DNA from 4 places in the Streptomyces sp. NPDC059010 genome. Region 4 is predicted to be linked to each of the others. Evidence: riboswitches for the same ligand, from Rfam matches in the RefSeq annotation. Region 4 holds a riboswitch; each other region holds the start of a gene.

Region 1 (8,236 bases), on a different contig from region 4:
GGGGCTGGGAGTCGGCGGTCAACCTCACCGAGGAGGTCGAGAACCCCGCCACCGCTCCCGGCAGGGCGGCCGTGTGGTCGACGGTGATCCTGCTGGTGACCTATGTGTCGGTCGCCTACGCGGTCGTGGCCTACGCCGGACCGGCGTACCTGGCCGAGAACGCCGAGGAGGAGGAGTTCATCTTCGCCCTGCTCGCCGACGAGGCGATGGGCGCCTGGGACTGGGTCGTCCTGCTCGCGGTCTCGACGTCCGGGCTGGCGTCGACGCAGACGACCATCATCCCCGCCTCCCGTACGGCACTGTCCATGGCCCGCCGGCAGGCCCTGCCGAGGCACTTCGCCCACATCCACCCACGGTTCCGCACCCCCGACGTGAGCACCTGGTGGGTGGCCGGCATCGCCATCGCCTGGTACATCGCCGTCCGCCGGATCAGCGAGAACGCCCTCTTCGACTCGCTCACCGCGCTGTCCCTGCTGATCGCGTTCTACTACGCGCTCACGGGCGTCGCCTGCGCGGTCTACTACCGCCGCCATCTCACCGAGAGCCTGCACCACTTCGTCCTCATCGGCCTCGGCCCCCTGGTGGGCGCCGGACTGCTGGCCTGGCTGCTGGTGGAGTCGGTCTCCGACATGTCCGATCCCGCGAACTCCTACAGCGGCGTCTCGTGGTTCGGGCTCGGCCCGCCGCTGGTCATCGGCATCGGCATCACCCTCGCGGGTGTGATCCTCATGGTCGTGTGGCGTCTGACGGCCCCCGCCTACTGGGCGGAACGCCCGGAGGTGGTCGACCCCGATCTCGTCCACGGCGACAGGGAGCACTGACGATGCCGGTCACTCTCGGCCGGCCCTGATCAGCCGGCTCCGTCCCCGCTCTCGACCGGATAAGGCACGAACGTGCTGCTGTTCTGGTCGATCCGCAGCCGGCGCCCGAGCGGCGGCGCGGCCCGCTGGGGGCAGTCGAGGCGCTCGCAGACGCGACAGCCCATGCCGATCGGGGTGGCCGCGGCGGTGTTGGCGAGGTCGAGGCCGTCGGAGTAGACGAGCCGATGGGCATGGCGGATCTCGCAGCCAAGGCCGATGGCGTACGTCCGCCCCGGCTCGCCCCAGCCGCCGCGGTGCCGGGTGACCACCCGGGCGGCCCACAAGTACCGCTGGCCGTCCGGCATTTCGGCGATCTGGACATGGATCCGGCCGGGCGCGGCGAACGCCTCGTAGACGTTCCACAGCGGGCAGGTGCCGCCCGCCCGGGAGAAGTGGAACCCGCTGGCCGACTGCCGCTTGGACATGTTCCCGGCCCGGTCCACCCGGACGAAGGAGAAGGGCACCCCGCGCAGCCGAGGCCGTTGGAGGGTGCTCAGGCGGTGGCAGACGGTCTCGTAGCCGAGGCCGTAGCGGTCGGTGAGCCGCTCGATGTCGTAGCGCACCTCCTCGGCCGCCGCGTGGAAGGCGGTGTACGGCAGGATCAGCGCGGCGGCGAAGTAGTGGGCGACGCCGATCCGGGCCAGGGCATGGGCGGGCGAGCCGGGTTCGAAGTCCTCGGCGGCCCGGCGGTCCAGGTCGTCGCCGTATTCGAGGAGGGCCAGCTGGGTCGCCATCCGGAAGGCGCGCTGGCCGGGGCGGAGGCGGCCGGAGAGGTGGAGGGTGCGGGTCGTCGCGTCGTAGTGGTGGAGCCGGTTGTCGGTGTCGTGGGGGTGCGGACGACTGCCGGTGTCGTGAAAGTGCGGTCGACTGCCGGTGTCATGGGGGTGCGGTCGACCGCCGGTGTATTGGGGGTTCGGACGGTCTCCGGCTTCGGTGGTCAGGCGGACTCCGTGGGCGTCGGTCAGTCTCGCCGCGAGGGTGCCGATGACCTCTCCGGGCCGGATGCCGATCTGGGCGGCGAGGTGCTCGGCCGCGAGGTCGGTCTCGTGCAGGTAGTTCTGGCGGCGGTAGAAGAAGTCCCGGATCTCCTCGTGCGGTGAGTGCGGCGCCGCGTGGCCGGTGTCGCGCCCGTCCGCGAGCCGCTCGGACAGCGCCTGGTTGCGGCGGCCCAGTCCGACCAGCACCTGCGCCACCGCCGGCATGCGCGAGGCCAGTTCGGCGAGGTCGGACGAGGAGACCCGGGACTCGGCGATCTCCCCGGCCAGCGCCTCGCGCAGGTCGGCCACCAGCCGGGTCGTGTCACGTTCGGAGAAGAAGCCCGGGTCGAGCCCGAACGTCTCGGTCAGCCGCAGCAGCACGGGCACGGTGAGCGGACGGGAGTCGTGCTCCATCTGGTTCAGATAGCTCGGGGAGATGTCCAGGGCGCGGGCGAGTTCGGCCTGGCTCATCCGGCGTTCCTCGCGCAGCCGCCGCAGCCGCGCGCCCGCGTAGGTCTTGCTCACTTCGGCCCCTCCTCCGTGTGCGGACAGGGGCAGCGTACGCGAGGAGCACCCGCCGCCTCCCTTCGCAAAGTTGGCAGACGAGGGCCGGAAGATTCGCAGAAGTTGGCAACGGTCCACGGTTGTTGGCACTCAGTGCCAGTGCCAAAGTCGTCGGTGCGGCCAGCGAGTTGCACTGGTTCGCACTCAGCACGAGACACGCAGTGCCAATCCCTGCCTGTCCAGGCACACGGATTGGCACTCAGCACAGACCGAGGAGACGGTGACAGTCATGGCAGAGGCGAGCACGCAGGCGGCCGGGGAACTCGCGCGGCGCTGGGCCACCGACCCGCGCTGGCAGGGCATCGAGCGCACCTACACCGCCGAGGACGTGGTACGGCTCTCCGGCAGCGTCCGTGAGGAGCACACCCTGGCCCGGCGCGGCGCCGAGCGGCTGTGGCGGCAGCTGCACGAGCGCGACTACGTCCACGCGCTGGGCGCGCTCACCGGCGGCCAGGCAGTCCAGCAGGTCAAGGCCGGACTCCAGGCCATCTACCTGTCCGGCTGGCAGGTCGCCGCCGACGCCAACCTGGCCGGGCACACCTACCCCGACCAGAGCCTGTACCCGGCCAACTCGGTGCCGCAGGTGGTCCGCCGGATCAACAACGCGCTGCTGCGCGCCGACCAGATCGCCACCGCGGAGGGCGGCGAGGACACGACCGACTGGCTCGCGCCGATCGTCGCCGACGCGGAGGCCGGGTTCGGCGGCCCGCTCAACGCGTTCGAGCTGACCAAGGCGATGATCGCGGCGGGGGCCGCCGGTATCCACTACGAGGACCAGCTCGCCTCCGAGAAGAAGTGCGGCCACCTCGGCGGCAAGGTCCTGGTACCGACCTCGCAGCACATCCGCACCCTGAACGCGGCCCGGCTGGCCGCCGACATCGCCGGTGTGCCGACGCTCATCGTCGCGCGTACGGATGCGCTCGCGGCCAGTCTGCTGACCAGTGACGTCGACGAGCGGGACGCCGAGTTCGTGACCGGGGAGCGGACGGCGGAGGGGTTCTACCGGGTGCGCAACGGGATGGCGCCGGTCATCGCACGCGGGCTCGCCTACGCGCCGTACGCCGACCTGATCTGGGTGGAGACCGGTACGCCGGATCTCGCGCAGGCGCGGGAGTTCGCCGAGGCGATCCATGCCCGGTACCCGGACCAGATGCTGGCGTACAACTGCTCGCCGTCCTTCAACTGGAAGGCGGCGCTGGACGACGACCAGATCGCCAAGTTCCAGCGGGAGTTGGGGGCGATGGGGTACCGGTTCCAGTTCATCACGCTGGCCGGGTTCCACTCGCTCAACCACGGGATGTTCGACCTGGCCCGGGGGTACGCCGAGCACGGTATGACCGCGTATGTCGAGCTGCAGGAGCGGGAGTTCGCCGCGCAGCAGCATGGGTTCACTGCCGTCAGGCATCAGCGGGAGGTTGGTACGGGGTATTTCGATCTGGTTTCGACTGCTGTCAATCCGGCTTCTTCGACCACGGCTCTGGCCGGGTCGACCGAGGAGGAGCAGTTCCACTAGGTCGTGGGCGGGCTGCGGGCCGGTTGTGGCTGGTCGCGCCCGCGCGGCGGAGCCGCATATCAGCACAGCCCCGCGCCCCTTTGAGGGGCGCGGTCCCTCAGCCCTTTTCAGGAGAATCCCCATGTCCGCAACCGCACTTACACACTGGCTGCGCGTGCTCGCCGCTCCCGGTCACCGGCACGACGAGGTCCTCACCCCGGCCGCCCTGGACTTCGTCGGCCGGCTGGTCGGGGCCTTCGGGGAACGCCGACTGGAACTTCTCAAGGAACGGCGTCGGCAGGCGCTGCGCCTTGGCTCTGGCTCGCCGCTCGACTTCCCCATGGTCACCTCCGGCATCCGCGCCGATCCCAGCTGGCGTGTCGCACCGCCCGCCCCTGGGCTGGCCGACCGGCGCGTGGAGATCGCCGGGCCGCCGGATCGCCGGACGGCCGTCGACGCGCTCAATTCCGGGGCCGATGTGTGGATGGCGGACTTCGCGGATGCCACCGCCCCCACCTGGGACAACGTCATCGACGGCCAGCTCACGTTGATCGACGCCATCGAGAATCGCGAGCAGCCCGCCACCACCATCGTGGTCCGGCCGCGGGGCTGGCATCTCGATGAGGAGCATCTGGAGTTCGACGGCCGGCCCGTGCCCGCCGCTCTCGTGGACTTCGGGCTGTACTTCTTCCACGGTGCGCGGCGTCAGATCGACGCCGGTCACGGGCCGTACTTCTGCCTGCCGAAGCTGGAGAACCGGTACGAGGCCCGTCTGTGGAACGACATCTTCGTCACCGCGCAGGAACTCCTCGGCATCCCGCGCGGCACGGTCCGCGCCACCGTGCTCATCGAGACGATCACCGCCGCCTTCGAGATGGAGGAGATCCTCTACGAGCTGCGTGAGCACTCCTCCGGCCTCAACGCGGGCCGTTGGGACTATCTCTTCAGCCTGATCAAGACCTTCGGCCACCGCACCGACTTCCTGCTCCCGGAGCGCGGGCAGGTCACGATGACGGCGCCCTTCCTGCGGGCGTACACCGAACTCCTCGTGCGTACCTGTCACAAGCGGGGCGCGCATGCCGTCGGTGGTATGGCCGCCCAGGTGCCGGGCAAGGATCCGGCCGCTCACGAGGCGGCGGTCGCCAAGGTGCGGCTGGACAAGGAGCGGGAGGCGGAGGACGGCTTCGACGGATCCGGGGTCGCGCATCCCGGGCTGGTGGAGCTGTGCCGGGAGGTGTTCGACGGGGTCCTCGGGGACCGGCCCCACCAGATCGACCGTACGCGTGACGAGGTCGAGGTGACGGCGGCCGAGCTGCTGTCGGTGCGCCGGACCGGCGGGCCGCCGAGCGCCGAGGGTGTGCGAGCCAATGTCGCCGTGGCGCTGCGGTACTTCGCCGCCTGGCTGCGTGGGCGGGGTGCCGTCGCGCTGTACGGGCTGATGGAGGACGCGGCGAGCGCGGAGATCGCCCGGGTGCAGATCTGGCAGTGGCTGCGGCACCGGGTGGTCGAGCGGGAGACGGTGGTACGGCTGCTCGAAGAGGAGCTGGTTTCGCTGGGTGCGGAGGATCCGTGGGCGCCGTTGGACGAGATTCGCGCGCTCTTCGAACGCACCGCGATGGCGGGTGAGTTGCCGCTGTTCTTCACCCCGGACGCGTACACGCAGCACCTCGTGCGACGAGTGGAGGAGGGGGCATGAGCGGGGACTTCAGGCGCGTCGGCGTGGTAGGCGGCGGGCAGATGGGGGCCGGGATCGCGGAGGTCTGTGCCCGGGCCGGGCTGGACACCGTGGTGTGCGAGGCCGACGCCGTCGCGGCCCGGGCCGCCCGGGAGCGCGTGGCCGCCTCGTTGGAACGGGCCACCAGGCGGGGCAAGTTGACGGAGGCCGAAGCACAGGGCGCGCTGACGCGGCTGGTCTTCACCGGCTGTCCGGAAGACCTGGCGGATCGGCAGCTCGTCATCGAGGCCGTCGTCGAGAACGCCGACGCCAAGGTGGAGGTGTTCACCGCGCTCGACAAGATCGTGGCGGATCCGGCGGCGGTCTTCGCGACCAACACCTCCTCCCTGCCCGTGATGCGCCTCGCCATGGCCACCGGCCGCGCCGACCGCGTGGTGGGACTGCACTTCTTCAACCCGGTGCCCGTGCTGCCGCTGGTCGAGGTCGTCACCTCCCTGCACACCGCTCCGGAGACGGCCGCCGCGGTCGAGGAGTTCGCCACCGGGGTGCTCGGCAAGACGGTCGTCCGCTCCCGGGACCGCGCCGGTTTCGTCGTCAACGCGCTGCTCGTGCCCTACCTGCTGGCCGCGATCCGCATGGCGGAGTCCGGGTTCGCCACCGCGGCCGACATCGACGCCGGCATGGAGCTGGGCTGCGCCCACCCCATGGGCCCGCTGAGGCTGGCGGACCTGATCGGCCTCGACACGGTCGCCTCGATCGCCGAGTCGCTGTACGACGAGTTCAGGGAACCCCTGTACGCCCCTCCCCCGCTGCTCCAGCGGATGGTCGAGGCGGGACTGCTGGGCCGTAAGACCGGGCGAGGGTTTCACATGTACGGCACCGGCATCTAGGGTTGCCGGTGCAGCTGGTTCGCCCCGTCCGCCAGGCGGGATGCGTCGTAAGAGGGAACCCGGTGGGAATCCGGGACTGCCCCGCAGCGGTGAGCGGGAACGACCGCCGTCATACGCACTGGGTCCGACGTACCGGGCCTGGGAAGCGACGGCCAGTAGGTGTCCTCGGGTGATGAGGACGTGCCCGCGAGTCCGAAGACCTGCCAACTGCCCGTGCGCGGACGATTCCGCGCGCGGACATCCCGGTGACCCCGAGGGCGGGTCGGCGTGCATACCGAACGGGCGGCCAGGGGCCGTTGCCGTCCGGTTCCGTCACCCCTTCGCGCTCTCGTCCCCCGTCGCCGGGATCTCAGGGATTCATCTCGCGAAGGAGATCTCCGTGACCACCGAGTCCGCAGCCGCGGCAGCACGGACCACCGTGTACGGCTACCCCCGGCAGGGCCCGAACCGGGAACTGAAGAAGGCGATCGAGGGCTACTGGAAGGGCCGCGTCACCGCCGACGAGCTCCGCTCCACCGCGGCCGGCCTGCGAGCCGGCAACTGGCGGCAGCTGGCCGAGGCCGGCATCGACGAGGTCCCCACCGGGGACTTCTCGTACTACGACCACGTCCTCGACACCACCGTCATGGTCGGCGCCGTCCCCGACCGGCACCGGGACGCCGTCGCCGCCGACCCGCTCGACGGGTACTTCGCGATGGCGCGCGGCACCAGCGACGTGGCGCCGCTGGAGATGACCAAGTGGTTCGACACCAACTACCACTATCTGGTGCCCGAGTTGGGCCCCGAGACAGTGTTCGTGGCCGACTCCGCCAAGCAGGTCGCCGAGTTCGAGGAGGCCGTGGCCCTCGGTCTGACGGCCCGGCCGGTCCTGGTCGGCCCGGTGACCTATCTGCTGCTCGCCAAGCCGGCCCCCGGCGTGGCCGCCGACTTCGAGCCGCTCACCCTGCTCGACCGGCTGCTGCCGGTGTACGCCGAGATCCTCGCCGACCTGCGCGCGGCCGGCGCCCAGTGGGTGCAGCTGGACGAACCCGCCCTGGTCCAGGACCGCACCCCGGCCGAACTCAACGCCGCCGAACGCGCCTACCGCGACCTCGGCGCTCTCACCGACCGGCCGAAGCTGCTGGTCGCCTCGTACTTCGACCGGCTCGGGGAGGCGCTGCCGGTGCTGGCGAAGGCGCCGGTCGAGGGGCTCGCGCTGGACTTCACGGAGTCCGCGGCCGCCAACCTGGACGCGCTCGCGGCCGTCGGCGGACTGCCCGGCAAGCGCCTGGTCGCCGGTGTCGTGAGCGGGCGCAACATCTGGGTCAACGACCTGTCGAAGTCCCTCGCCACCCTCGGCACCCTGCTGGGCCTGGCCGACCGGGTCGATGTGTCGGCCTCCTGCTCCCTGCTGCATGTGCCGCTCGACGCGTCCGCCGAGCGGGACATCGAACCGCAGATCCTGCGCTGGCTCGCGTTCGCCCAGCAGAAGACGCGGGAGATCGTCACCCTCGCCAAGGGCCTCGCCCAGGGCACCGACACCATCGCCGCCGAACTCGCCGCCAACCGCGCCGACCTGGCCTCCCGCGCGGGTTCCCCGGTCACCCGGAACCCGGACGTCCGGGCGCGTGCCGCCGCCGTCACCGAGGCCGACGCGCGCCGCTCCCGGCCGTACGCCGAGCGGGCCGCGGCCCAGCGGGCCCACCTCGGTCTGCCGCTGCTGCCGACCACCACCATCGGCTCCTTCCCGCAGACCGGCGAACTGCGCACCGCACGGGCGGACTTGAGGGCGGGCCGGA
Region 2 (8,236 bases), on a different contig from region 4:
GCCCACTTCGCGTACTCCTTCTGCTTCCAGGCCTTCAGCTCGCCGAGCCGGTCGTCGTACTCCCGCACGGGATCGGTGTTCAGTCCGACCCGCCCGCGGATCACGGCGAACGCCGCGTTGCCGCCGGTGCCGAACTCCTGGGCGGCGGCGAGCCGGATGGAGTAGGAGGGGTCCTGGATGCCGATCTCGAAGAGCTGGTCGTAAAGCGGGGTGGAGTCGATCCGGTGCGAGACCCTCCGCAGCGCGGCGCCGAGTTGCTTGAGCAGCCTCAGTTTCGCGTCCTCAAGGGTGCGCCGGTCGCCCCGGAAACCGGCCCAGCTCGTACGCACCCGGCCGACGATGGCGCCGAGCAGCCTCGGCTCCTCCTCCGCGCTCTCGATCTCCACGGCGGCCGAGTACAGATCGAGGGCCTTCGGGTCGTCGGTACGTCGGTTCGCGGCCCGGCAGAGCCGGTGGGCCAGGGTGTGGCCCCGCACGGGTGACCGGCGGACCAGCTCCTCGATCTCCTTCTTCGCCTCGGCCCGGACCCCGCCCCCGGGAGTCCTGCGCTCCGACGCCTTGCGACGGGACAACAGCACCAGCGCGATCAGCAGTTCACGGCTGGGTCCGGGCGGCTGCAGCGAGTGCTCGACGAGCTCTCCGGCACCCCGCTCGCCGAGGTGGTTCAGGACGCGGTAGCCGAAGTAGGCCTGGATGATGCTGTGCGGGAAGCGGACCCGCCGCTCGAAGCCCTCCACCAGTCCCAGCTTGTCCGCGTTGCTGGCGAAGCGGGCGAGGGCGGCGCGGCACTGGTCCATGTTGCCCCCGTGCAGCCGCTTGCGCTCCTCGTCGCCGAGCCGTTCGCGGAGCACGTCCCAGATCTGCTGGCGGTGCCACTCGGAGAAGTCGTTCCCGCGTCTGCCGTACCGGTCGAAGCCCCGCCGGCCGGCCCACAGGTGCTCGGCCCGGGCCTGTGCGCGCCGGGCCGGGCCCGGGTGGACGTCGGTGTCGAGCAGTTCCCCGAAGCCGACCTCCAGGTTGTCCTGGAGCAGTCCGACGCAGGCCAGGGCGGAGACCACTTCGAGGGTGTCGCGGCGTGCCTGCGGGGACAGCGCGACGCCCTCGCGCAGCCGCCCCTCGCACAGCGCCTCGTCCCAGGTCTCCAGCAGCCACAGCCGCAGCGTGCCGCGGTCCCTGCTGCGGGTGTTCATGTGCTGCGGATCGTTGTCCGGCCGGTCGTGCTCCAGGGCTCCGTGGCGGTGCAGTTCACGGGCGATCTGGAGGTAGACGGGCGACTCGGTGACCTCGGCCGTCTCCACGATCCAGTCCACCCGGCGCTCGTCCGTCTCCGGGACGCGTGCCTGGACGAAGCGCAGGGCCTCCTCCTCGCCGAGCGGCTCCAGCTCCACGATCGCGGCGGAGGTGCTCTCCAGCGGGCTGTGCGGCCGGGAGGCGATGACGAGGGGCAGCTTCTCCTCGTGGGCGCGCTCGATGGCCCGCCGGATGATGTTGTCCCGGTTCTGCTGGAGGCCGTCGCCGAGCAGGGCCTCCTCCAGTCCGTCGGCGATGACGACCGGCTTGTCGTCGGCGAGCAGTTGCTGCCAGACCCGCTCGGTCTTGCCGCGGGCGAGGATGCCCCGGGGCGCCTCCTCGGCGAACCGCTCCCTCGCCATGCGTTCGAAGTTCAGGTCGCTTCCGTCGGTCGCGTCCCGCAGCCGGATCGGCACGGGCACGGCGTTCTGCTCGGCCAGCAGTTCGGTGAGCCGTACCAGTACGGCGGTCTTGCCCACGCCGACCCCGCCGACCAGCAGATAGGGCCGGCGGGTGTCGCGCTCCCGCAGCCGCTCGGCGATGACCTGGGCGATCTCCTCCCGGCCCACGATCTCGGCGGTGTCCGACCCGGCGGTGAGCACCAGCCCGCGCGGGTCGTCGCGGGCCTTCGCGAGGTAGCGCCGCTTGGTCCAGCGGTACCACCAGAACAGAAACAGGGTGGCGGCGATCGACGCGGTGAGCACCGGGCCGACGAAGCGCATGACGGTCTCGAAGCCCGCGTTCCTCCTCCGCCACTGTTCGAAGCCGGTCGTGTCCTGTGTGATCAGGATGTACACGCCCTCCGCGACCCAGGCCACCAGCGCGAGGGCGGCCACGATCCAGACGACCCGGGTGACGTTGGTGTAGGAGATCCAACGGCGCCATTTCCTGGGGCGGGTGGTGCCGCGTCGGGCCTCCCGATGGATCGTCATCGTGCGTCTCCTTCCGAGAGGGGCTCTCGAAACGGAGGGACCACGGGCGTCGGCACCTACCTCCATGGAAGCACTCCCGAGGCGCCCCGCAACCCGGCGGCCCCGGCGAAAACCCCAGGCCCGCGGTACTGCCCGTCCGGCAGACTCGGGGCCATGGACCTCGTGATCCGGCAGGCGGAACCCGGCGAGTACGACGCCCTCGGCGACATCACCGCCCGGGCCTATCTCCAGGACGGTCTCCTCGACTTCGGCGAGAGCGACGAGTACCTCGGCGAGCTGAAGGACGTGGCGAGGCGCGCGGCCGCCGCCGAGGTGCTGGTGGCCGTCGAGAACGGCCGGCTGCTGGGCGGCGTGACCTTCGTGCCGAGCGGTGGGCCCATGGCCGACATAGCCGGCCCCGGCGAGGCCGAGATCCGGATGCTCGCCGTCGACCACACGGCTCGCGGGCGCGGCGCCGGAGAGGCCCTGGTGCGCGCCTGCGTCGACCGGGCGAGGGCCACGGAGGGCTGTGTACGTATCGTCCTGTCGACCCAGCGCACCATGCACGGCGCGCACCGCATCTACGAACGTCTGGGCTTCGTTCGCACACCCGGCCGCGACTGGAACCCCGTCCCGCAGCTGGACGACATCACTCTCCTCACCTATGAGTTGACGCTCTGAAACCAGCGCGACACAACATCTGGGGGTGGCGTGGCGGGTGAGCACAAGATGTATGCTCGTCCTCGCTGTCGTCGCAGGGGAATCCGGTGCGAATCCGGAACTGTCCCGCAACGGTGTACTTGTGCATGTCTGTTCTCAGCAACGCCCTGCACAGGAGTCAGTCCGAGGACCTGCCGACAGCGCGCCCGGCCACCCGGCCGGTGCGCCCTGACGTCCGGGCCTCGTGGAATGGGCCGGTGGACGCGACGCCCCGTGCGCTCGTGTGCTGCCGCCTGCCCTCCGCAAGGCCCCCGTGCCGAGCGAGGGAGAGCCCCCACGTGACCATCGCGCCAGCAGACCCGGCCTCAGCCGCCCCGACCGTCCCTGCCGTCGCCCCCGACGAGGACGCCCCGGGAACCGCGCTGCTGCGGATCCTCACCGAGCTGACCGCCGACCTCCCCGACGCCGACGCCGGCCGGGTCGCCGCCGCCGCGCTGCGCGGCCGGTCCGCCCGCGCGGACGAGGCGGAGCTGCGCGAGCTGGCCACCGAGGCGGCCGCCGGTCTCATCTCCGAGGACCCCGCCTACAGCAGGCTGGCGGCCAGGCTGCTGACCATCTCCATCGCCGCCGAGGCCGCCTCGCAGGGTGTGACGTCCTTCACCGAGTCGGTCGCGGTCGGCCACCGCGAGGGTCTCATCGCCGACCGCACCGCCGAGTTCGCGCGTCTGCACGCGGCCCGTCTGGACACCCTGGTGGACACGGCCGCCGACGACCGCTTCGGCTACTTCGGCCTGCGCACCCTGCACAGCCGGTACCTTCTGCGGCACCCCCTCACCCGCAAGGTGATCGAGACGCCCCAGCACTTCATGCTGCGCGTCGCCGCGGGCCTCGCCGAGGACGACACGACCCGGTCGGTGGACGAAGTCGCCGCGCTCTACGGGCTCATGAGCCGCCTCGACTACCTCCCCTCCTCCCCCACCCTCTTCAACTCCGGCACCCGGCACCCCCAGATGTCATCCTGCTACCTCCTGGACTCCCCCCTGGACGAGCTGGACTCCATCTACGACCGCTACCACCAGGTCGCCCGCCTCTCCAAGCACGCCGGCGGCATCGGGCTGTCGTACTCCCGTATCCGCTCCCGGGGTTCGCTGATCCGGGGCACCAACGGGCACTCCAACGGCATCGTCCCGTTCCTGAAGACCCTCGACGCCTCCGTGGCCGCGGTGAACCAGGGCGGCCGGCGCAAGGGGGCCGCCGCGGTCTACCTGGAGACCTGGCACTCCGACATCGAGGAGTTCCTGGAGCTGCGGGACAACACCGGCGAGGACGCCCGGCGTACGCACAACCTGAACCTCGCGCACTGGATCCCGGACGAGTTCATGCGCCGGGTCAACGCCGACGAGCTGTGGAGCCTGTTCTCCCCGTCGGACGTGCCCGAGCTGGTCGACCTGTGGGGCGAGGAGTTCGACGCGGCGTACCGGAAGGCCGAGGCCGCCGGGCTCGCGAAGAAGACCATCCCGGCCCGTGACCTGTACGGCCGCATGATGCGCACGCTCGCGCAGACCGGCAACGGCTGGATGACCTTCAAGGACGCCGCCAACCGCACCGCCAACCAGACGGCCCTGCCGGGCCATGTCGTCCACTCCTCCAACCTCTGCACGGAGATCCTGGAGGTCACCGACGACGGCGAGACGGCGGTCTGCAACCTGGGCTCGGTCAACCTGGGCGCCTTTGTCGACCTGTCGACGGGTGACATCGACTGGGAGCGGCTGGACGCCACCGTCCGCACGGCCGTCACCTTCCTGGACCGTGTCGTCGACATCAACTTCTACCCGACCGAGCAGGCGGGCCGGTCCAACGCCAAGTGGCGGCCGGTGGGCCTGGGCGCGATGGGCCTGCAGGACGTCTTCTTCAAGCTGCGGCTGCCGTTCGACTCGGCCGAGGCCAAGGCGCTCTCCACGCGTATCGCCGAGCGCATCATGCTCGCCGCGTACGAGGCGTCCGCCGACCTCGCCGAGCGGTCCGGCCCGCTGCCGGCCTGGGAGAAGACCCGCACCGCCCGGGGCGTGCTGCACCCCGACCACTACGGCGTCGAGCCGACCTGGCCGGAGCGCTGGGCCGCACTGCGCGGCCGTATCGCCACGACCGGTCTGCGCAACTCCCTGCTGCTCGCCATCGCGCCGACCGCCACCATCGCGTCCATCGCCGGTGTCTACGAGTGCATCGAGCCGCAGGTCTCCAACCTGTTCAAGCGCGAGACACTGTCCGGCGAGTTCCTCCAGGTCAACTCCTACCTGGTCGACGAGCTGAAGGCGCTCGGCGTCTGGGACGCGCGCACCCGTGAGGCGCTGCGCGAGGCCAACGGCTCGGTGCAGGACTTCGCCTGGATCCCGGCGGACGTACGGGCCCTGTACCGCACGGCGTGGGAGATCCCGCAGCGCGGGCTCATCGACATGGCGGCAGCCCGCACCCCGTTCATCGACCAGGCCCAGTCCCTGAACCTCTTCCTGGAGACGCCGACCATCGGCAAGCTCTCCTCGATGTACGCGTACGCCTGGAAATCGGGCCTGAAGACGACGTACTACCTGCGCTCACGCCCGGCGACCCGCATCGCCCGCGCCGCGCAGGGCCGGAGCGCCCAGCCCGAGAAGACCATCCCCGTCCAGCAGGTCGCCGAGCCCGACGCCGTCGCCTGCTCCCTGGAAAACCCCGAGTCCTGCGAGGCCTGCCAGTAATGAGTACCCGTAACGCCAACCTTCTCGACCCGGGCTTCGAGCTGACCCTGCGCCCGATGCGCTACCCGGACTTCTACGAGCGCTACCGGGACGCCATCAAGAACACCTGGACCGTGGAGGAGGTCGACCTCCACTCGGACGTCGCCGATCTCGCGAAGCTGTCCGAGGGCGAGCAGCACATGATCGGCCGGCTGGTCGCGTTCTTCGCGACGGGCGACTCGATCGTGGCGAACAACCTGGTGCTGACGCTGTACAAGCACATCAACTCCCCGGAGGCGCGCCTGTACCTGTCGCGCCAGCTCTTCGAGGAGGCCGTGCACGTCCAGTTCTATCTGACGCTGCTGGACACCTATCTCCCCGACCCGGAGGACCGGGCGGCGGCCTTCGACGCCGTCGAGAACATCCCCTCGATCCGGGAGAAGGCCGAGTTCTGCTTCAGGTGGATCAACGAGGTCGAGAAGCTGGAGAGCCTGCAGACCAAGGCCGACCGGCGTCGCTTCCTGCTCAACCTGATCTGCTTCGCCGCGTGCATCGAGGGCCTGTTCTTCTACGGCGCCTTCGCCTACGTCTACTGGTTCCGCAGCCGGGGCCTGCTGCACGGTCTGGCCACCGGCACCAACTGGGTGTTCCGCGACGAGACGATGCACATGTCCTTCGCGTTCGACGTGGTCGACACCGTCCGCAAGGAGGAGCCCGAGCTCTTCGACGACCAGCTCCAGGAGCAGGTCACCGACATGCTGAGGGAGGCCGTCGAGGCCGAGCTGCAGTTCGCGCGCGACCTGTGCGGTGACGGCCTCCCGGGCATGAACACCGACTCGATGCGGCAGTACCTGGAGTGTGTCGCCGATCAGCGCCTCACGCGCCTCGGCTTCGCTCCGGTGTACGGCTCCGAGAACCCCTTCTCCTTCATGGAGCTGCAGGGTGTTCAGGAGCTCACCAACTTCTTCGAGCGGCGTCCGTCGGCGTACCAGGTGGCGGTGGAGGGCACCGTCGACCTGGACGAGGACTTCTGAGCCTCGCTCCTGTCGCGTTCCTGGGCCTCCCTGATCTGACGGTCGATGCGCCGGTCGTGCACGATCCCGATCACTGACGGGAGGACCAGGAGGACGAACATGCCGAGCACGGCGACCATGGCGAGCAGTGTCTGGGTCTGTTCTGTAGTCATGACACCACTGTCGCGCCGGACACTCCTTACGAACAGTGGCAGGACTGCCGCACACCCTCGATTTACTGCCAGCCGCGAGGCACACTGGCAGCATGCTGAGAAACGTGGCCGCCGTGCTCCTGGACGGTGTGCACCCCTTTGAACTGGGCGTCGTCTGCGAGGTCTTCGGGCTCGACCGCAGTGACGAGGGGCTGCCCACCTACGACTTCGCCGTCGCCTCGGCCGAGGGACCGGCACTCGGCACCCATGTCGGCGGACTCACCGTCTCGACGCCGCACGGCCTGGAGCGGCTGGAGGAGGCCGACCTGGTCGCCGTGCCCGCCGGGGACGACTACCTCACCCGCACCTATCCGCCCGAGCTCCTTGACGCCCTGGTCAGGGCCGTGGACCGGGGTGCGCGGGTGCTCAGCGTCTGCTCCGGCGTCTTTGTGCTGGGCGCGGCCGGACTGCTCGACGGGCGGCGGTGCAGTGTGCACTGGCGGCACGCCGGGGAGCTGTCCCGACGGCACCCGAAGGCGATCGTCGAACCCGATGTGCTCTACGTCGACGAGGGGCCGGTGATCACCAGCGCCGGCACCGCCGCGGGCATCGACGCCTGCCTGCACATCGTGCGGCAGGAGCAGGGGCCCGAGGTGGCCAACAAGATCGCCCGGCGCATGGTGGTGCCGCCGCACCGGGACGGCGGACAGGCGCAGTACATCGAGCGCCCGCTGCCCCGCTCCCAGTGCGACACGGTCGGCGAGGTGCTGGCGTGGATGGAGCGGCACCTCGACGAGGAGGTCACCGTCGAGCAGCTCGCCGAGCGCGCGCACATGTCCCCGCGCACCTTCGCCCGCCGCTTCCAGCAGGAGACCGGCACCACCCCCTACCGCTGGATCCTGCGCCAACGGGTGCTGCTGGCCCAGGAGTTGCTGGAGGCGACGGACGAGACGGTGGACACGATCGCCGGTCGAACAGGGTTCGGCACGGCGGCCGCACTGCGCCACCAGTTCGTCCGCGCCCTGGGCACGACCCCGAACACCTACCGCCGCACTTTCCAGGGCCCGACCGCCGCGTAGCCCGTCGCCGCCGGCCAGGCCCTCGCCCTCTAGTCCCTCGCCACCGGCCGCAGCAGCAGTGTGTGCGGGTGCAGGGTGATACCCACCCGGGTGGTGTCGTTCGAGGCGGGCGCCTGCTCGAAGCGGTACCTGGCGGACAGGGCCGCCGTGATCAGCGTCAGCATCGCCATGGAGAAGTGGTCGCTCGGACACTTGCGGTTGCCGACGCCGAACGGGCTCATGGCGTATTTCGGCACGTCCTTGACGCGTTCCGGAAGCCAGCGGTCGGGGTCGAAGTCAAGGTTGCGTGCATACGACTTCGGGTCGCGCTGGATGGCGTAGGGGCTGTAGACGATGTCGGACCCGGCCGGAATGCGATAGCCACCGAGTGACGTATCGGTCACCGCCCGTCGGGTCAGAATCCAGATCGCGGGGCGC
Region 3 (8,236 bases), on a different contig from region 4:
GGCGTCGAGCCCGCCGTACACGACCTGGCGTCGATCCGCGCGGTCGGCTGCACCGGCTCCACGCTCCCCGACTCCGCCTACCCTTGGGTCCGCGACCATGTCGGCACCGAGGTCCTGCTCGCCTCCACCAGCGGCGGCACCGACGTCGTGTCCGGCTTCGCGGGTTCGGCACCCACCACCCCGGTCTGGGCGGGGGAGCTGTCCGCACCCAACCTCGGCGTGGCGCTGGCCGCGTACGACGCCGGGGGCCTCCCGGTCGTGGACCAGGTGGGTGAGCTGGTGGTGACCCGTCCCATGCCGTCGATGCCGCTGTACTTCTGGAACGACCCCGACGGCGGCAGGTACCACGACGCCTACTTCTCGGTGTACCCCGGTGTGTGGCGGCACGGCGACTGGATCACCGTGACGGGCCACGGTTCGGTGATCGTCCACGGCCGCTCCGACTCGACGCTGAACCGCAACGGCGTACGCCTCGGCAGCGCCGACATCCACGACGTCGTCGAACGCCTCCCCGAGATCACGGAAGCCCTGGTCATCGGCATGGAGGAGCCGGACGGCGGCTACTGGATGCCGCTGTTCGTCGTCCCGGCGGCCGGCATCGAAGTAGACGACGCCTTGCGCGACCGCATTCGCGATGCGATCCGCACCGGCGCCTCGCCCCGCCACGTCCCCGACGAGATCCTCGCCGTCCCGGCCGTCCCGCACACACGCACCGGCAAGAAGCTGGAGCTCCCGGTGAAACGGCTTCTCCAGGGCGCCCCGGTCGAGCAGGTCGTCAACCCCGCCGCCGTGGACGAGCCCGACCTCATCGACTACTACGCCCAACTGGGAGCAGAACGGCGCAGCCGCAGGAGGCAGGGCTGAAACACCTCCAGGCGGGTCGGGCACAGGGTTGAGTTCTACGGCGCCGAACATTTGGGCCTGGAGGCGTGGTCCGTACGCGCACAGGGCGGATGCGGCGTGGCGAGAGGGGCCCACGTTGCGGATGCACCGTGAGGCGGGTGATGTCGACCGAGCCGGTGCCCGGTTGGGCGGTGATTGCGGAGGGCGGCGCAGGTAAGGGTTGGGTGAGAGCGGAGGGTGGTCGGTCCGTGGGGCATTGGGCATGTACCGGTCGAAGAGTAGTGTCGGCTCGATATCGACGACGGCAGAACGGAAGCCGGTGGGAATCCGGCACGGTCGCGCCACTGTGTGCCGGCCCCTTGGAACGGGGCGGCGAGTCAGACCCGTAGCCGTCGTCATGTGCACCACCGAGATGGGACGCGAACTCCCTTAAGGAGGCCTTGCCATGGCCCAGCATGTCGCTCAGCCGACCGCCACCACTCCCGCTCTCCCCGCCAAGCTGCCGATCGGCGCGATCGTCCCGTGGGCGGTCTTCTTCGGCATCCTGATGCTGGTCCTGCTGTACTTCGTCGGCGCAGAGCAGGGCGCCACCGCCGTCGTCTCCGGCGAGGACGTCCACGAGTGGGTGCACGACGCCCGCCATCTGCTCGGGTTCCCCTGCCACTGACGCCGCGGAGCCACCACCCTCATGAACTCCGCAATCGTAAGAAACCTGCTGGTGCGGGGCATGCTGGCAGGGCTCGGCGCGGGTGTGCTCGCGCTGGTCGCCGCCTACTTCCTCGGTGAACCGAGCGTCGGCAAGGCGATCGGCTTCGAGGAGGCGCACGCTCCCGCGCACGAGCACGAGGTCGAACTCGTCTCCCGGAGTCTTCAGTCCACCGCCGGCCTGGCCACCGGTGTGCTGATCTACGGGGTCGCCTTCGGCGGTATCGCCGCTCTCGTCTACTGCTTCGCCCTCGGCCGTGTCGGCCGGTTCACCCCGCGGGCCACCGCGTTGCTGCTGTCCGGCTGCGCGTTGCTCGCCGTCTATGTCGTGCCGTTCCTGAAGTACCCGGCCAACCCGCCGGCCGTCGGTGACCCGGACACCATCGGCAAGCGGACCACGCTGTACTTCCTGATGATGGTGCTGAGCGTGCTCCTCGCGATCGCCGCGACCATCCTGGGCAAGCGGCTCGCCCCGCGGTTCGGGAACTGGTGGGCGAGCGTGGGAGCGGTCGTCGCGTTCGCGCTGGTGATCGGAGTGGCGTACGCGTTCCTGCCGGCCGTCAATGAGGTGCCCGCGGACTTCCCGGCCACGGTGCTGTGGCGGTTCCGGCTCTCCGCGCTGGCCATGCAGGTCACCCTGTGGGCAGGGTTCGGGCTCGTCTTCGGCGAGTTGGCCGAGCGGCTGCTGAACCCCAGGCCGGCCGCCGCGGCGTCGTCTTCGACGGTGGCCGCCCCCGGCTGATCAGGACGCGACGCCCCCAGCCGATCTGGACGTGACCATGCGCGATGCGCGAGGGCCCGCGGAACCGTCCGGGGGCCCTCTCGCGTTCTTCGGACATCCGACCGACCCCGGCCAGGACATGACCCGACGATCCGAGCGACCACACCGACGGGACAGCGACCACACCGACGGGACGGGGACGGCCGAGGCCAGCACAGCGGAGGAGCCCCGTGGCCAAGCACCCCCAGCCCCGCCGTATCACCCTGGGCGGCCGTGAGGCCGTCGCCCTGACGCCGGAGGAGTACCGGCAACTCCTAGCGAGCCGACGGCAGATCGGCGGCCAGAGCGCCCGGGTGCGGGTGCTCGCCCAGCAGGCGAGGCGCACCGAGGAACTGCTGAGGGAGTTGGAGACCCTGGTCGCCGCTCCGGAGGCGGGCCCCGGTGCGCCGACCGGGAGACCGTCGGCGGACTGCTCCGGTGCGTGCCGCGCCGCCGAAGTGCCGGGGGAGACGAACGCGGACCCGGGCTGTCTGCGGTGCGCCATCGCGGCGCTGTTGCGCCGTCATCGCGATCCGAGCGCCTGAGAGCCTGATTCCTTCCTGAGCGCCGCACGCTCACGTACTTTCCCGCCGTCACCCGTCGTCGCCGGCCGCCCGCGCGTGCAACGGCCGTCCCAGCCCGAGGTTCCAGCGGCCGGACCGTCCGCTGATCGCCGTCGCCGTCAACGGCGGCACGTCGACCCGCCAGAAGGCCGCCGCCGGTGCGTCCAACACATGCACCACCACGGCCCGTACGACGTCGGGCTCCACGACGGCGACGGTACGGCCCTCCCTCCGTGCCGCGCCGTCCAGCCACCGCCCGACCCGCAGGCACAGGTCCCGCACCGACTCCCCGCCGTGCGGCGCGGACGCGGGGTCGGCGAGCCACTGACCGACCGCCGCCGGCTCGGCGCCGCCGACCTCGTCAAGGGAAAGGCCCCGCCAACGGCCGACGTCCAGCCCGGCGAGCTCCACACTCGGCTCGCCCGCACCGAGTTCCAGTGCCTCGGCGGTCTCCCGGCAGCGCACGCTGGGCGACCTGACCACCAGAGCGGTGGGTGGCAGCACCCCGGCCGCCGCGCGCGCGTGCGTCATGCCGATGTCGTCGAGCGAGGTCGCCCCGTCGTCGAAACGGGGCCGACGCAGCGAGGGGTTCATCGCGGGGGAGACGAAGGTGACGCGGCTGGTCATCTGGCTCATCTTTCTGCCGGTGGTCGGGTGGAGAGGGTGCCCGGTGCGTAGTTGGCGCTGCTCGGCACCCGCTTCGGTGACCTTCTCGTACCACCATGTCGAAGCGCGGGGGCAGTTGCTCGCCGAGCCGCCCACCGTCCGCGTCGGCCCTGCCGTTCATCTGAGTGGAGCAAGATCGCGAGCCGTCGGCGTGGCAGAGGGATATATTGCGACTTTTCCAATTACCCTCTCATCACTGTACGAAGCGGATCCCTCACGGATCGCACCCACCTCACTCCATCGGAGAAAGACATGCACAAGCTTCGCAAGGCTGCCGTCCTGGCCGTCGCCCTCGGCAGCGTCGGACTGCTGGGCGCCGGCACGGCCAACGCCCAGGGTCTCGACGGCGGCGGCAAAGGCGGGGACCAGGTCAGTGTCCTGCAGAGCTCCAACTGCAAGTCGCACGACCTGAACGTCGACGTCCTCGGCCAGGTCGGCGTCCTCAACGGTGCGCTGGGCAACGCGCTCAACGGTGAGGGCAACGCCGGTGGGCAGGACGGCACGCACCTGGGCTCGTCCATGGGGTGCAGCAGCAGCGCCCTCTGAGGCGACTGCCCGAACGGGGGGCCGCTCGGCGCGGACCGGTGCCACAAGGCGAGACCTGCCGGTGGAGTACGGGCCGTGACACACGGCCCATGGGGTCCCGCTGGCGGCACCGCACCGGCGTCCCGCGAGCCGTACTGACCGGCCGCGGGACGATGTGGATGCCGCCGGGTTGACTGCCCCTCGGAAGCCGGGCGGGGGCCTGATCCATGACCCTGGGTCGGGCCCCCGCCCGGTCTGCCGGGTGGGTGTCAGCGGCGCAACCCCAGGGCCTCCCGCCCCGCGTACCGCGCCTGCGTCCCCAACTCCTCCTCGATCCGCACGAGTTGGTTGTACTTGGCGGTGCGGTCGGAGCGCGACAGCGAACCCGTCTTGATCTGGCCGCAGCCGGTGGCGACGGCGAGGTCGGCGATGGTGGTGTCCTCCGTCTCACCGGAACGGTGGGACATCACGACGGTGTACCCGGCGCGGTGCGCGGTGCCGACGGTGGCCAGCGTCTCGGTGAGGGTGCCGATCTGATTGACCTTCACCAGGATCGAGTTGGCGATGCCGTCCCGGATCCCGGCGCGCAGCAGCGCCTCGTTGGTGCAGAACACGTCGTCACCCGTGAGCTGGCACCGGTCGCCGAGCCGCGCGGTCAAAGCGCGCCAGCCCTCGTGGTCGTCCTCGGCCATCGGGTCCTCGATGGAGGCGACGGGGTAGCGGTCGACCAGTGCCGCGAGGTGGTCGGCGTGCTCGGCGGGGGTCCGGCGGACGCCCTCGCCCGTGTAGTCGTAGACGCCGTCGCGGAAGAACTCCGACGTGGCCGGGTCCATCACCAGGGTGATGTCGGTGCCCGGCTTGTAACCGGTCTGCTCGATGGCGCGTACGACGAAGTCCAGCGCCTCCTCCGCGGTGCGCAGGTCGGGTGCGAAGCCGCCCTCGTCGCCGACGTTCACGCTGTGCCCGGCGGCGATCAGGTTGCCGCGCAGGGTGTGGAAGACCTCCGAGCCCATCCGGACCGCCTCGGCGAAGGTGGCCGCACCGATGGGCGCGATCATGAACTCCTGGAAGTCCAGCGGATTGTCGGCGTGGGCACCGCCGTTGACGATGTTCATCATCGGCACCGGCAGCACCCGGGCGTCGACCCCGCCGACGTAGCGGTACAGCGGCAGCCGGTGGGAGGCCGCGGCGGCCTTGGCGGCGGCCAGGGAGACGCCCAGGATCGCGTTCGCGCCGAGACGTGCCTTGTCCGCCGTGCCGTCCAGGTCGATCAGTGCCGCGTCGACGGTCGCCTGGCCGTCGGCGGCCAGTCCGACCACGGCGTCGGAGATGGTGTCGTTGACGGCGTCGACGGCCCGCCGCACCCCCTTGCCGTGGAAGCGGTCGGGGTCGCCGTCGCGCAGCTCCACCGCCTCGCGGGCTCCGGTGGAGGCGCCGGACGGTACGGCCGCACGGCCGAGCGATCCGTCCGAGAGCTCCACGTCGACCTCGACGGTCGGGTTGCCCCGGCTGTCGATGATCTCGCGTCCGACGACCCGGCTGATGACCACGGGCACGCTGCAGCTCCTCACGTTCGGTCCGTCGCGATGACGACGGGGCTAAGTTCCAGCAGGGAACAAAGTGAGTTCCGAAAAGGAACCTACTATGGGTGCATGAGGATGCACAACGCCGACGAGACCTGCGGGATCGCCCAGGCCGCCACGGTTCTGGGCGACTGGTGGAACGTTCTGGTGCTGCGCGAGGTGGCCCGCGGACACGTCCGCTTCGACGCGCTGGCCGCCGAGATCGGCCTGTCCCGCAAGGTCCTCACCGAACGGCTCGGCCGGCTCGTCGCCAGCGGGGTGCTGCGCCGCAGCCTCTACCAGCGGCGTCCGGTGCGCTACGAGTACCTGCTCGCCGACGCCGGGACCGCGCTGCTGCCGCTGCTCGTCGCGATGCAGGACTGGGGCGACCGGTGGGTCCTGGGGGACGGAAGCCTCACCGGGACGGCCGATACCGAGAGCGCCGAGCACGCCCGGGTGCACGCCCTGACCGGCACCCGACTGCCCGAGGGCCTCGAACTGCCCGGCACGCAGGGCGCCGACCTGCCCCTCGTCTCCCCGGATGCCGCCGCGACCGTGCTCTTCACCTATCCCGGCACCGGAGTCGTCTGGGGCGAGGACATCCCCGGCGCCGACGGCTGCACGCTGGAGAACCGGCTCTTCCGCGAGGCCTGGCCCGAGTTCCGGGAGGCGGGAGTGGATCTACGGGGAGTCAGTACCCAACTCGTCCATGAGCAGGCGCTGTTCGCCCGCGCCGAGGAGGTCCCGTACCCCCTCCTCTCCGACGCCGCCCACCGGCTCGCCGCCGCCCTGCGACTGCCGACCTTCCGGGGCGCGGGCCGACTGCGGCACAGACGCCTGATCCTGGTGGTCGACGCCGAACGGACCGTACGGCATGCGCTGTTCCCCGTCGTCGACATCCCCCACGCGGTCGCCGAGAGCCTGCGCCTGGCGGTCCGGCTCACTGGTTCACCGGTGGCGCGGTGAGTAACTAGAATCCGGCCGTCCCCTCCCTGCCGAAGTGAGGAAGTCCATGGCCGAGCTCGCGAGGATCAAGGTCGAGCCGCGGGAGCCGTTGGCCTCCGAGGTCTCCCGGCGGCTGATCGAGTACCTGATGTCGGGCGAGGTGCAGCCCGGCGACCGGATCCCCTCCGAGCGGCGGCTGACCGAGATGCTCGGCGTGAACCGGCCCACCGTCCGCGAGGCGATCAAGTCGCTGGGCTTCCTCGGTCTGCTGGAGATCCGCCAGTCCAGCGGCACCTACTTCCGCGGCACCGAGTCCGACGTCCTCTACCGCCTCTTCGAACTCGGGCTCATCCTCGGTGAGCGCGGCGCGAACGACATGCTGGAGGCCCGCGCGGAGATGGAAGTGGTGGTCGCGGGGCTGGCCGCGCGGGCGCGCGACGAGGCCGGCGTGGAACTGCTGCGTGCCCGCCTGGCCGCGATGCGCGACTGCCCGGACGAGGAGTTCCCCGACGCCGACACCGCCTTCCATGCGGCACTGGGCGAGCTGGCGGGCAACACCGTGCTGCGGGACATGCTCAAGGGGATGCGCGTGATGATCCAGCGCGGCTGGGTCGAGCGCACCGGCGCGGTCCGCTCCCGCGAGGTCGCGTACGCCGACCATGTGCCGGTCTTCGAGGCGGTCGAGCGGGGCGACGCCGAGGCGGCGCGTGCCGCGATGGCCGCCCATATGGAGGGCGCGACCCGGCGTCTGAAGGAGGCGCTGGAGTTGCGCGGGGACGTCTGACCGGACTCGACCGGATGGCCGGACCGGGCTCGACCGGATGCGCGAACCGGCTCGGCTCTGCGCGGGGCGGCGATGCCCTGCGTCGACGCATAAGAGCAACCGGTTGACCGAGGGCTCTTTACTGTGGCGGCGCGGCAGAAACGAGCCTGCCTACCGGAAAGGGAAGAACCCGGTGTCCGAGCCCCGACCGCTGGTCGCCCTGATCCATGCCGTTCCGTCCGGCGCCCGTATCGCCCAGGAGGCGTTCGCCCGAGAGTTCCCCGAGGCCCGGTTGTGGAACGTCCTCGACGACCGTCTCCTCGACGACGCGCTTGTCGCCGACGGTCTGACCGAGCCGCTGCGCCGCCGTATGCTCCGGCTGATCGCCCACGTCATGGACGCGGGCGACGTCCAGGGAGTGCTGCTGACCTGCTCCTCCTACGGCGAGGTGGTCGAAAGCGCCCGTTCGCTCTGGGGCACGCCGATCCTGAGGTCGGACGAGGCGATGTTCCGGGCCGCGCTCGCCGGTCCGTACGACCGGATTGCCGTGGCGGCCTCCGTTCCGCCCGCCGTCCCGGCCGCCGTCGCCCAACTGGAGGCGCTCGTGCCGTTCGTACGGGGCGGCGGCCGGCCAGTGGAGATCAGCGCCGTGCTCAGCGAGGCCGCCGCCGCGGCCGACAGCCCCGAAGCCACCGCCGCCCACCTCGCGGACGCCCTGCGCGCGGGCGGCGCGGACAGCGCCCAGGCGGTGCTGCCGGCCCAGTACTCCCTGGCTCCGGCCGGCGAGACGCTCGCCGGCCTGATGGGTGTGCCCGTACTCGACGGGGCCGGCACCGCAGCCCGCGAACTGCGCGCACTGCTCCTGGAGGAGTCCTCCCCACATCCGGCGACGGTGTCATGACCG
Region 4 (5,144 bases):
ATCACCGGCCCGAAGATCTCCTCGCGGGCGATCCGCATGGAGTTGTCGACGTCCCCGAAGAGCGTCGGCTCGACATACCAGCCCCGCTCCAGCCCCTGTGGGCGCCCGCCGCCGACCAGGATCTTCGCGCCCTCCTCCTGGCCGATCCGGATGTAGTCGAGGTTCCTGCGCTGCTGCCGCTGCGCCACCAGCGGGCCCACCTGGGTCGCCGGGTCCAGCGGGTCGCCGACCACCAGCGCGCCGGCCGCCGCGGCGAAGGCCTCGGCGAACTCGTCGTAGCGGGAGCGCGGGAGCAGGATGCGGGTCTGGGCGACGCACGCCTGGCCGTTGTTCATCCAGGCCGCCGGGACGACTCCGGCGACGGTCGCCTCGACGTCCGCGTCCGGCAGGACGACGGCCGCCGACTTGCCGCCCAACTCCAGTGTCACGCGGGTGAGATTGCGGGCGGCGACCTCCATGACGCGCTTGCCGGCGGCCACCGAGCCGGTGAAGGAGACCTTGTCGACCGACGGGTGCCCGACGAGGTACTCGCTCACCTCGCGGTCCGCGGGAAGGATGGACAGCACGCCCTCCGGCAGCCCGGCGTCCTTCGCGATCTCGGCGAGGAGATAGGCGTCCAGCGGTGACTCGGGCGACGGCTTGAGCACGACCGTGCAGCCGGTGAGCAGCGCGGGGGCGAGCTTGGCGGCGGCGACGAACTGCGGGACGTTCCAGGGGACCACGGCCGCCACGACGCCGACCGGTTCGCGCCGGACGAGGATCTTGCCGAGGACGCCGTCGCGGGTCTCCTCGTAGGTGAAGTTCCGCGCGACCGTGATCGCCGCGTCCCAGACCATCATCGCGCCGAGGGCCTGGGCGAGGACGCTCCAGGAGTACGGGGAGCCGTTCTCGGAGGAGATCACGCGGGCGATCTCCTCGTGCCGTACGGCGATTCCGTCCTTGATGCGGGTGACGACCTCGATGCGCTCGTCGAGGCTCATCCGTGGCCAGGGCCCCTCGTCGAACGCCTTGCGCGCCACCGCCACCGCCCGGTCGACGTCGGCCGACGAGGCATGCGGGACGCGTCCGATGACCTCCTCCGTGTGCGGCGAGATCACCTCGATGACGTCCTTGCCCAGGGGGTCGGTCAACTCCCCGCCGATGAACAGCTGTCCGTGTTCCACGAGCTCGGTCATGGCCGACTGCCTCCCCGGAGCGCAACTCTGACGATCCATCAGATCTACGCACTGATACCAGTTCCGCCCCGAGTAGTCCACGGACCGCACGTAGATGACTCGGGCTCCCATCGGAACCTGTTCTAGTTATAGTGATCCGGTCGGCCGGAACGTGTCGCGGCGATTGGGGAACCCATGACGCAGATGTACGACCACGGCGGCGGCGTGAAGTCGATCCGGGTCCCCATCCCCGACAACCCTCTCGGCCACACCCTGGTGTACGTCGTCGACACCGACCGGGGCCCGGTGCTCGTCGACACCGGCTGGGACGACCCGGCGTCCTGGGACACCCTCGCGGAGGGGCTCGCGGCCTGCGGCACCGCGCCCGCCGAGATCCACGGCGTGGTGATCACCCATCACCACCCCGACCACCACGGCCTGTCCGGCAAGGTGCGCGAGGCCTCCGGCGCCTGGATCGCGATGCACGCGGCGGACGCGGCGATCGTACGGCGCACCCGGACGACGCGGCCCGAGCGGTGGTTCTCCTACATGGCGGCCAAGCTCACGGCGGCCGGCGCCCCCGACGCGCACGTGGCCCCGCTGCGCACCGCCCGCCGGCCGAGCACGCTCCCCGGCTTCTCCCCCGCCGCACCCGACCGCGAGATCGTCCCCGGCGAACTCCTCGACCTCCCCGGCCGCCGCCTGCGCGCGATCTGGACCCCGGGTCACACGCCCGGCCATGTCTGCCTGCACCTGGAGGAGGACCACCCGGCCCGGCTCCCGGGCCACGGACGCCTGTTCTCCGGCGACCATCTGCTCCCCGGGATCACCCCGCACATCGGCCTCTACGAGGACCCCGACGACACGACCGTCACCGACCCCCTGGGCGACTACCTGGCCTCCCTCGAACGTGTCGCCCACCTGTCCCCCGCCGAGGTCCTCCCGGCCCACCAGCACACGTTCACCGACGCGCCGTCACGCGTACGGCAGTTGCTGGACCACCACGAGTCCCGCCTCACCGGCCTCCTCACCCTCCTCGCCGAACCCCTCACTCCCTGGCAGCTCGCCGAGCGCATGGAGTGGAACCGCCCCTGGGACCAAATCCCGTACCCCTCAAGGAACATCGCGATCGCGGAGGCGGAGGCGCATCTGCGACGCCTGGTGAAGCTGGGGAGGGCGGAGGCGGTGACGGGGAGCGAGCCGGTGACGTACGTGGCGGTCTGAGGCGACGTCCGTGGCGGCTTGAGGTGACGTACGGGGCCGTTTAATACGTGCCCATGGAGCTCCTTCTCGCCGAACGCGCCTGTGAGCGCGTCATCATCGACTTCGTCCACCGCCTCGACCTCGGCGAACCGGCCTCTGTCGCCGAGCTGTTCACCGAGGACGGCGTCTGGTCCTGGCCGGAGGGCGATCGGTCGGTCGAGGGCAGGGACGCGCTTCGCGCGTACTTCGGCTCCCGCCCCGCCGACCGGCTCTCCCGCCGCATGATGTCCAACGTCCTCGTCACGGTCACGGCCCCGGACACGGCGACCGCGACCTCGTACTTCACGACCTACCGCGTCGACGGCCACGAGGGCGGCATCGTCCCGGCGGGCCCGCCCGTCCAGATCGGCCACTACGAGGACGCCTTCCGCAGACAGCCGGACGGCACCTGGCTGCTCACCTCGCGGACCCTCCACCTCCCCTTCGGCGGCCCCACCCCGAGGGCCGACGGCTGAGCCTCCTGTGCTGCGGGGGTCGCGCCGCCGGGCCCGACCGCCCGCCCGCACAGGCGCCCCTCAGGGGGCCGGTTACGGGCGGGTAGAGTGTCGGCGTCGTCATCACACCCGTACAGGGGGAAGCCGGTGCAAAACCGGCGCTGACCCGCAACCGTGAGCCTGCAACTGGCAAGCCGGATCGCCCGGTACGGATTCGTGACCGGCTCACGTACCCCGGCAGTGGGCCGGAGTGCGGCACCGTCGAGGTATACGGAGCCGAGCCGCCCGGGGGTCCTCCCTGTGCTGCCCGGTTCCCCTTAGGGAAGGGCACCCGCCGATCATGTACGTCCGCCGCAGCGCCGCGGTCCTGGCCGCCGTCACCGTGATCGGCGTCGCGACCCCGGTCGCCCAGGCCGCCACCCCGTCGCCGTCCGCCTCGCTCCCGGCCGGGCTGTACGGCACCACCGACCCGACGTACGACGGCGTCTGGCGCCAGTCGCTCGCGCTGATCGCGCAGAACCGGATGAAGCTGGAGCCGGCCGCCAAGGCGGTCGACTGGCTGGCCGGGCAGCAGTGCGCCGACGGGGCGTTCACGGCCTTCCGCGCCGACCCTTCCAAGGCGTGTGACGCCAAAGCCATGGTGGACACCAACAGCACGGCCGTCGCCGTCCAGGGCCTGGCCGCGGTCGGTGAGCGCGACACCGAGGTCAAGAAGGCGGTGACCTGGCTGAAGTCCGTGCAGAACAAGGACGGCGGCTGGGGCTACACACCTGGCGGAGCCAGCGACGCCAACTCGACGTCCGTCGTGATCGGGGCGCTCCACGCCTTCGGCGACGACCCCGCCGAGATCCGCAAGGACGGCAAGTCACCCTACGACGCTCTGCTGAAGCTCGCCCTGCCGTGCGCGAAGGGCGGCGCCTTCGCCTACCAGCCCGACAAGAAGGGCAAGCTGTCGGCCAACGCGGACGCTACGGCTGCGGCCGTCGTCGGCGCGCTGGGGATGGGCATATCGCCGCGGGGCGGTGAGAAGAAGGACATCGCCTGCACCGACGCGGCTGACCTCACTCCGGAGCAGGCTTCGGCCAACGGCGCCTCCTACCTGGCGGACGCCGTGGCGAAGGACGGCCACCTGAAGTCCGCCCTCGCCGGCGCCGAGGACCAGCCCGACTACGGCAACACCGCCGACGTGGTCGTCGCGCTCGCCGTACAGGGTGGTGCCTCGGCGGCCCAGAAGCCCCTGGAGTGGCTGGAGAAGAACGCCGCGGCCTGGGCGAAGCAGAGCGGCCCCGCCGCCTACGCCCAGCTGATCCTCGCCGCCGACGCGGCGGGCGCCGACCCGCGTGACTTCGGCGGCACGGACCTGGTCAAGCAGCTCAACGCACAGGGTCCCGCACCGCGGACGACGGCGGCGGAGTCGGCAAAGGCGTCCGAGCAGAAGGCGGACGACGACAACGGCGTCGGCGTCTGGTGGATCGTCGGCGTCTGCCTGGTCGCGGGCATCGGCGTCGGCTTCCTGCTGAGCGGCCGCACCAAGGGCCGTCGCCCGTGATCCGGCGCACGCTCGCCACGCTCCTGGCCGCGCTGGTCCTCCTGACCGGCGCGGCCCAGGCCGCCCAGGCGACCGGCTACCGCTACTGGTCCTTCTGGGACCGCGCCGGCGACACCTGGACCTACGCCACCCAGGGCCCCTCCACCGCCCGCCCCTCCGACGGCGACGTCCAGGGCTTCCGGTTCGCGGTGAGCGAGGACTCCAAGGACGCGGCACGGCCGAGGGGCGCCGCCGTGTTCGAGGTGATCTGCGCGCGCACCCCGGCCCAGGACGGCAAGAAGCGGGTGGCGCTGGTCATCGACTTCGGTACGGCGGCGGACGCCCCGTCGGGCGAGACGCCCCCGGCCCGCCGTACGGTATGCGCCCGCGTGAGCGAGGACGCGACCGCGGCAGAGGCCCTCGCAGCGGTGGCCGAACCCCTGCGCTACGACACGAACGCCCTGCTCTGCGCGATCACCGGATACCCGGAGAAGGGGTGCGGCGAGCAGGTGTCGGGAGCGAAGGAACCGACGGCCGCGGAAGACCAGAACGCCTCTGGGAAGAGCGCCACGGAGCAGAACGCCGACTCGGGCGACGACGGCCCCGCACTGGGCCTGGTGGCCGGAATCGCCGTGGTGACGGTTCTGGGCGCGGCAGCGCTCTGGCAGGCACGGCGGCGCAGGGATGCCTGAGCGCTCCGCTGACTCTATCGATCTGCGGCTGCCCCCCCGGGGCGCGCGAGGGCGGGGGGGGCGAGGCGCCACC

The links. A riboswitch is a leader RNA that binds a small molecule or an ion and turns the genes downstream of it on or off. The one in region 4 is predicted to bind cobalamin.
Region 1: another riboswitch for cobalamin. It lies ahead of metE (5-methyltetrahydropteroyltriglutamate--homocysteine S-methyltransferase); the one in region 4 lies ahead of ACFWYS_RS19860 (prenyltransferase/squalene oxidase repeat-containing protein).
Region 2: another riboswitch for cobalamin. It lies ahead of ACFWYS_RS12920 (ribonucleoside-diphosphate reductase subunit alpha); the one in region 4 lies ahead of ACFWYS_RS19860 (prenyltransferase/squalene oxidase repeat-containing protein).
Region 3: another riboswitch for cobalamin. It lies ahead of ACFWYS_RS04165 (CbtB-domain containing protein); the one in region 4 lies ahead of ACFWYS_RS19860 (prenyltransferase/squalene oxidase repeat-containing protein).

Annotation. Positions count from the first base shown of each region.
Region 1 covers NZ_JBHYJA010000021.1:120,698-128,933, reverse strand. Annotated here, with positions in the region: gene ACFWYS_RS23720 (APC family permease) at 1-821, shown strand, start outside; gene ACFWYS_RS23715 (short-chain fatty acyl-CoA regulator family protein) at 851-2,362, opposite strand; gene aceA (isocitrate lyase) at 2,631-3,914, shown strand; gene aceB (malate synthase A) at 4,036-5,589, shown strand; gene ACFWYS_RS23700 (3-hydroxybutyryl-CoA dehydrogenase) at 5,586-6,458, shown strand; cobalamin riboswitch at 6,457-6,681, shown strand; gene metE (5-methyltetrahydropteroyltriglutamate--homocysteine S-methyltransferase) at 6,838-8,236, shown strand, end outside.
Region 2 covers NZ_JBHYJA010000010.1:133,903-142,138, forward strand. Annotated here, with positions in the region: gene ACFWYS_RS12910 (ATP-binding protein) at 1-2,222, opposite strand, end outside; gene ACFWYS_RS12915 (GNAT family N-acetyltransferase) at 2,376-2,882, shown strand; cobalamin riboswitch at 2,918-3,075, shown strand; gene ACFWYS_RS12920 (ribonucleoside-diphosphate reductase subunit alpha) at 3,200-5,596, shown strand; gene ACFWYS_RS12925 (ribonucleotide-diphosphate reductase subunit beta) at 5,596-6,609, shown strand; gene ACFWYS_RS12930 (hypothetical protein) at 6,522-6,761, opposite strand; gene ACFWYS_RS12935 (GlxA family transcriptional regulator) at 6,854-7,819, shown strand; gene ACFWYS_RS12940 (cytochrome P450) at 7,849-8,236, opposite strand, start outside.
Region 3 covers NZ_JBHYJA010000003.1:82,608-90,843, forward strand. Annotated here, with positions in the region: gene ACFWYS_RS04160 (acetoacetate--CoA ligase) at 1-864, shown strand, start outside; cobalamin riboswitch at 1,112-1,252, shown strand; gene ACFWYS_RS04165 (CbtB-domain containing protein) at 1,289-1,510, shown strand; gene ACFWYS_RS04170 (CbtA family protein) at 1,532-2,290, shown strand; gene ACFWYS_RS04175 (hypothetical protein) at 2,500-2,853, shown strand; gene ACFWYS_RS04180 (histidine phosphatase family protein) at 2,902-3,498, opposite strand; gene ACFWYS_RS04185 (hypothetical protein) at 3,790-4,083, shown strand; gene eno (phosphopyruvate hydratase) at 4,332-5,612, opposite strand; gene ACFWYS_RS04195 (winged helix-turn-helix transcriptional regulator) at 5,715-6,590, shown strand; gene ACFWYS_RS04200 (FadR/GntR family transcriptional regulator) at 6,637-7,353, shown strand; gene ACFWYS_RS04205 (aspartate/glutamate racemase family protein) at 7,526-8,233, shown strand.
Region 4 covers NZ_JBHYJA010000017.1:26,434-31,577, reverse strand. Annotated here, with positions in the region: gene ACFWYS_RS19875 (aldehyde dehydrogenase) at 1-1,175, opposite strand, end outside; gene ACFWYS_RS19870 (MBL fold metallo-hydrolase) at 1,350-2,378, shown strand; gene ACFWYS_RS19865 (nuclear transport factor 2 family protein) at 2,432-2,872, shown strand; cobalamin riboswitch at 2,955-3,077, shown strand; gene ACFWYS_RS19860 (prenyltransferase/squalene oxidase repeat-containing protein) at 3,192-4,400, shown strand; gene ACFWYS_RS19855 (SCO2322 family protein) at 4,397-5,071, shown strand.